Regions from separate parts of the Limnohabitans sp. TEGF004 genome, predicted to be linked through region 2. Evidence: predicted binding sites of a transcription regulator. Region 2 holds the regulator's gene; the other holds the start of a gene.
What was found. The regulator HrcA, encoded in region 2, represses chaperone genes, less so after heat shock. The targets are predictions, from matches to a motif close to TTAGCACTCNNNNNNNNNGAGTGCTAA.
Positions count from the first base shown of each region.

Region 1: a site for HrcA is predicted at 1,917-1,943, ahead of groES (co-chaperone GroES). Genes of this name have one in related genera too.

Region 1 is NZ_AP027056.1:269,610-272,808, forward strand. Features, by position in the region: gene groL (chaperonin GroEL) at 1-1,511, opposite strand, end outside; gene groES (co-chaperone GroES) at 1,546-1,833, opposite strand; gene LINBF2_RS01470 (hypothetical protein) at 2,101-2,463, shown strand; gene LINBF2_RS01475 (DUF2145 domain-containing protein) at 2,479-3,199, shown strand, end outside.
Region 2 is NZ_AP027056.1:1,961,297-1,964,495, forward strand. Features, by position in the region: gene LINBF2_RS09460 (DMT family transporter) at 1-598, shown strand, start outside; gene hrcA (heat-inducible transcriptional repressor HrcA) at 618-1,619, opposite strand; gene LINBF2_RS09470 (NAD kinase) at 1,659-2,552, shown strand; gene recN (DNA repair protein RecN) at 2,549-3,199, shown strand, end outside.

The sequences.
Region 1 (3,199 bases), 930 kb from region 2:
AATGCAGTGCGGGTCACTTTGGTTGGGTCCAAGATGCCCATTTCGATCATGTCACCGTAGGTGTCGTTGGCAGCGTTGAAGCCGTAGTTGCCTGTACCAGCCAACACTGCGTTCACCACAACGGATGGCTCGCCACCTGCGTTGTAAACGATTTCGCGCAATGGGGCTTCGATGGCTTTCAACACCAGTTTGATACCGGCGTCTTGGTCAGCGTTGTCACCTTTGATGGTGCCAGCTGTTTGACGTGCACGCAGCAATGCCACGCCGCCACCAGCCACGATGCCTTCTTCCACAGCAGCGCGAGTGGCATGCAGGGCGTCTTCGACGCGGGCTTTCTTTTCTTTCATCTCGACTTCGGTGGCAGCGCCAACCTTGATCACGGCAACACCGCCAGCCAACTTGGCCACGCGTTCTTGCAGTTTTTCACGGTCGTAGTCAGATGTGGCTTCTTCGATTTGCACGCGCACTTGTTTGACGCGGGCTTCGATGTCAGCAGCTGCACCAGCACCGTCGATGATGATGGTGTTTTCTTTGCCCACTTCGATGCGCTTGGCTTGGCCGAGGTCAGCCAGAGTCACTTTTTCGAGTGTCAAGCCAACTTCTTCGGCAATCACTTTGCCGCCGGTCAAGATAGCGATGTCTTCCAACATGGCTTTGCGACGATCGCCAAAGCCTGGAGCCTTGACAGCCACAACCTTCAAGATGCCACGGATGGTGTTGACCACCAAAGTAGCCAAGGCTTCGCCTTCGACTTCTTCAGCAATGATCAACAAAGGACGGCCAGCTTTTGCAACGGCTTCCAATGTAGGCAACAAGTCGCGGATGTTGCTGATCTTCTTGTCAAACAACAACACGAATGGGTTGTCCAACAAAGCAGCTTGCTTTTCTGGGCTGTTGATGAAGTAAGGAGACAGGTAGCCGCGGTCGAATTGCATGCCTTCCACAACGTCGAGTTCGTTGTTCAAAGACTTGCCGTCTTCCACAGTGATCACGCCTTCTTTGCCCACTTTTTCCATGGCGTTAGCGATGATCTCGCCAATGCTGTGGTCGCTGTTAGCAGAGATAGAACCGACTTGAGCGATTTCTTTGGTGGTTGTGGTGGCCTTGGTGGCTTTCTTCAACTCTTCGATCAACGCTGCAACAGCTTTGTCGATACCGCGCTTCAAGTCCATGGGGTTCATGCCGGCGGCAACGTACTTCATGCCTTCGCGCACGATGGCTTGAGCCAACACGGTGGCGGTTGTAGTGCCGTCACCAGCGTTGTCAGAAGTCTTGGAAGCAACTTCCTTGACCATCTGAGCGCCCATGTTTTGCAACTTGTCTTTGAGTTCGATTTCTTTGGCCACAGACACGCCGTCTTTGGTCACGGTAGGGGCGCCGAAAGAACGCTCCAGAACCACGTTACGACCCTTAGGGCCCAAAGTCACTTTGACCGCGTTGGCCAAAATGTTCACGCCTTCAACCATGCGTGCGCGGGCTTCGCCGCCGAAAATTACGTCTTTTGCTGCCATTTTGATATTTCCTTAAATTTCTGAATCGGTGAACTTATTCGACGACGGCGAAGAGGTCTTCTTCTTTCATCACCAACAGTTCGTCACCAGCCACCTTGACGGTTTGGCCGCTGTACTTGCCGAACAACACGCGGTCGCCGACTTTGACGGTCAAAGCTTTGACGTCGCCTTTGTCGTTGGTCTTGCCTGGGCCGACGGCCAAGACTTCACCTTGATCTGGCTTTTCAGCAGCTGAGTCAGGAATCACGATGCCTGAGGCAGTTTTTGTTTCGCTGTCGATACGTTTCACGATCACGCGGTCGCCGAGAGGACGAAGTTTCATTGCATCTCCAAATAAGAGCTAAGGGTTTGAAAGCAAAGCGCCCAGACAGTCTGGACGCCGGTAAAGCCACTGGTTGGGCGCTGTTAGCACTCCCAACCATTGAGTGCTAATTTTAGGTCATCTGGGTGGATTTCAAGGGCTGGTAAACCGAATGCGATATGGAAATAAATCAGTAAGTATTTATTTTGTAAGAAATTGGTGTTAAATTTTAGCTTTTAATCCGAAGGCACTATGCATTAATGGTGCTGAGCAGGTAAAGGAGCTTGTATGAGTTTGTTGAAATATCAAATCCCAGTTTTGGCTATGTTTGTGTTCGGTTCCGCGTGCGTGTGTGCCCAAAGCGGAAATGCACGCAAGGCGATAAATGAGTCTGGTCAAGCAAGTACAAACGCCGTCAATAGTGCTGGCCACGGTATCTTGGCTTCAGGTCAAGTGACTTCAGCAGTAGTTGCTGTTCCACTGTCTGTAGGCGGTGCAGTTTTAGGTACGGCTGCATCTGTTGCCAATGGCATGGCTAACGCTGCTTTAAATGCTGCAGCAGAACCGATTGGTCGGCCACTGCCAGTGACAGATCATGTGATTACGACAATGCCACCAAGTGAGGCATTGACTAAAGAACGAGTCAATTAATTGAAGGCTGTCACTATGAAGTTATTTACACGTGTCGGATTTTCAATTTGCTTAATCTTCTTTTGTGCAACTGCTGTTTTTGCGCAAGGCTTTAGTTCAAGCAGCTCTGCTGCGACAGAAGTGGCGCATTTCAAGCCAGAGCAAATTGTCAAATTTGCTAAAAAAGTTGAGCGCACGCTTGGCGCTACGGGAGCTCGTGTTGCGATTATTGCGAGGATGGGGAGGCCTGCTTCAGAGCTGCCCGAGGGGATGCATTTCACACATGTTGCCTTGGCTGTTTATTCCGAAATTACAGCCGCCAATGGTGAAAAAATGCGTGGTTATGCTATTCACAATTTGTACCAGCAAGATGGCCAGCCTGATGTCAGTGATCTTGTTCAGGATTACCCGGTAGATTTTTTTGCTGGCGTTGCAACATTGGAGTCGGGTTTGATCATTCCATCACCTGAATTGCAGGCTAGGTTGCTCAATGTCATTTCTTCTCCGACGTATAAGCAGCTGCATCAACGTGACTATTCGGTTATCGCTAATCCATATAGCTTAGGCCGTCAAAACTGTACGGAGTTTGTTTTGGATGTGGTGAATGCAGCGATCTACCAAACCAGCGATATCTCTGTCATCAAGGTAAATACAAAAGCCTATTTTGTTGCCCAGCCTGTGAAGGTGAGTCCATTTAAGTTGATGCTCGGGTCTATGTTTAGTGCCGAGGTGTCAACGGCAGATCACTTGGGACAGC
Region 2 (3,199 bases):
GCCGGGCAGCTTGCCGTTGTGGACCTCGCTCTTGGCCATCGTGGTCTTACACGACCACATCAACCGTGCACGCGCCATGGGCCTCGCTTGTATTGTGTTGGGTGACATGTTGGTGGGCGGTGCGAGCTTGCTCAAAGCATTTGATGGCGGCGAGGTTTGGAAAGGCGACGTGATGTTCATGTGCGCTGCCTTTTGTTGGGCCTGCTACAGCGTGCTGGTGCGTCGCCATGCGCTAGAACCTGTACGCGCCACCATCGCTATCACCGCGTTTTCGTGTGTGAGCTTTGTGCCCATCTATGGCTTGGCCGCTTTTGCTGGCTGGGTGCCTACGCACTTGGGCACCGCGCCAGCCGCAGAAATGTTGTTTCAAGCGGTTTACCAAGGCGTGGGCTCGGTCGTGATTTCAGGCATCACCTTCAACGTGATGATTCGTCACTTTGGCCCTGTACGCTCCACCATGATCACGGCATTGGTGCCGGGCCTTTCAGCTTTGGGGGCTGTGGTGTTCTTGAACGAACCCATGAGCCTCAACCTAGTGGGCGGTTTGGCCTTGGTAACTTGCGGTATTTTGTTTGGCGTGCGCTTGCCAAAAACCTAAAGCTGATTGAGCGATCTGCTTACTTGTGGCTGAGTGCGTTGCTCACAAGCTTTGACGTGATGTCCACAATTTGAATCATGCGGTCATAGGCCATGCGCGTAGGGCCAATCACCCCCAGCGTGCCCACCACATGTCCGTCGATTTCGTAAGGGGCACTGACGACCGACAGCTCTTCCATCGGCACGATTTTGCTTTCGCCACCAATGTAAATGCGCACACCTTCGGCCTGCGCTGAACTGTCTAGCAAACGCACCAGCTGCGCTTTTTGCTCAAACAAGTCAAAGGCACGGCGCAGGTTGCCCATGTCGCTGGAGAAGTCACTCACCGACAGCAAGTTGCGCTCGCCGCTGATGATCACATCGTCTTGCACTTGTGTCAGCGCCTCGGTGCTCACCTGCACAGCCGCTTGCATGAGCGTGGCAATTTCTCCGCGCAGCGACTCCACCTCAGCCAACAGCTTTTCACGCACTTGCTCAATGGCCATGCCTGCGAAATGGTGGTTCAAGTAGTTCGACGCCTCCACCAGCTGCGAGGCGGTGTAGTCGGTTTCGGTGAACAGCACGCGGTTTTGCACATCACCTTCGGGCGACACGATGATCACCAACAAACGACGATCCGACAGACGTAAAAACTCAATATGGCGAAAGACCGAGCTGCGCTTGGGGGCAATCACGACACCTACAAAGTGCGACAAGTCCGACAGCAAATGCGCTGCATTGGCAATCACCTTTTGCGGTTGATCAGGGGCCAGCGTTGGCGTTTGCATGTGACTGCGTTCAGCCGTCAGCATGGTGTCCACAAACAAGCGGTAGCCCAGCGCCGTGGGAATGCGGCCTGCCGAGGTGTGCGGGCTGGCAATGAGGCCGAGCTCCTCTAGGTCAGACATCACATTTCGAATGGTGGCGGGCGACAGTTCGATGCCGGTGGCACGAGACAACGTGCGCGAGCCGACGGGTTGCCCGTCAGCGATGTAGCGCTCTACCAGCGCTTTGAGCAATAACTTGGCGCGATCGTCTAGCATGGTCATCCTGTTGTCGAATTTTAGTGATGTAATTTGCCCATGAAATCGAAGTTTCGTCAGATCGCATTGTTGGGCAAGTATCACCAGTCTGTGGGCATTGCCAACGCCTCCTCCCGAGAGACCTTAGAGGGCATTGCTCAGTTCTTGCACACGCTTGGCTGTGATGTCGTCATTGAACACGACACGGCAGCCGGTTCTGGCCTGAGCGGCTACACCGTGATGACCATCGAAGAGATTGGCAAATCCTGTGACTTGGCCATTGTGCTCGGTGGCGACGGCACGATGCTGGGCTATGCCCGCCAACTCGCCCCACACAACGTACCGCTGATTGGCATCAACCAAGGTCGATTGGGTTTCATCACCGATATTCCGCTGAGCGAAGTCAAAACCGCGCTCACCGCCATGTTGGGCGGTGCTTACGAAGAAGATCGTCGCGCCCTGATGCGCGCCAAGGTCTGGCGCGATGGCCATTGCGTGTTCAACGCACTGGCTTTGAACGACGTGGTGGTCAACCGCGGTGCGACCAGTGGCATGCTGGAAGTGCGTGTGGCCATTGATGGCCGCTTTGTGGCGAACCAACGTGCCGACGGATTGATCATTGCAACGCCAACGGGGTCCACCGCTTACTCGCTCTCTGTGGGGGGGCCTTTGCTGCACACCTCTTTGCCTGCTTGGGTGCTAGCTCCGATTGCGCCACACACCTTGTCTAACCGACCCATCGTTTTGGCTGATACAGGTGAAGTAACGATTGACTTAGTAGCTGGCCGTGACGCCAGCGCCAACTTTGACATGCAGTCGCTCGCATCGCTCTTGATTGGCGACCGCATCACGGTGAAGCGCTCGAACTACCACGCCACCTTTTTGCACCCACGCGGCTGGAGCTATTACGACACTCTTCGCCAAAAACTACACTGGAACGAGGGCGTGGCATGAGTTTGCAGCACATCGTTTTGCGCGATTTTGTGATCGTGCGCGAACTAGACCTCGACTTGTCGAGCGGCTTTTCTGCGCTCACCGGCGAGACCGGTGCTGGCAAATCGATTTTGATAGATGCCCTGCAACTGGTGCTGGGTGCACGTGCTGAAAGCAGCGTGGTGCGCGAAGGCGCAGCGCGTGCCGAAATTTGTGCCGAATTCGACACCACGCCCGAAATATTGACGTGGCTGGACGGCGAAGGCTTTGCCGATATCACCGCCGACGACCATTTGTTGCTCAAACGCACGATTGACGCGCAAGGCAAAAGCCGCGCATGGATCAACGGCAGCCCCGCCACCGCCACTCAGCTGCGCGCCTTGGGCGATAGGGTGCTCGACATCCACGGCCAACACGCTTGGCAAAGCCTGACCCGCCCTGACGCAGTGCGCGGCTTGCTCGACGCCTATGCGGGTGTGAGCTTGCAAGGCCTGACCCAAACATGGACGCAATGGCGTCAAGCCACCCAAGCGCTGCACGAAGCACGCACCGCGCAAGCCACGCTGCAAGAAGAGCGCGAACGCTTGTTGTGGCAAATTGCAGAGGTCGACAAGCTCGCCCCCGCCGAAGACGAGTGGGACGAGCTCAACAGCCAGCACACCCGTCTG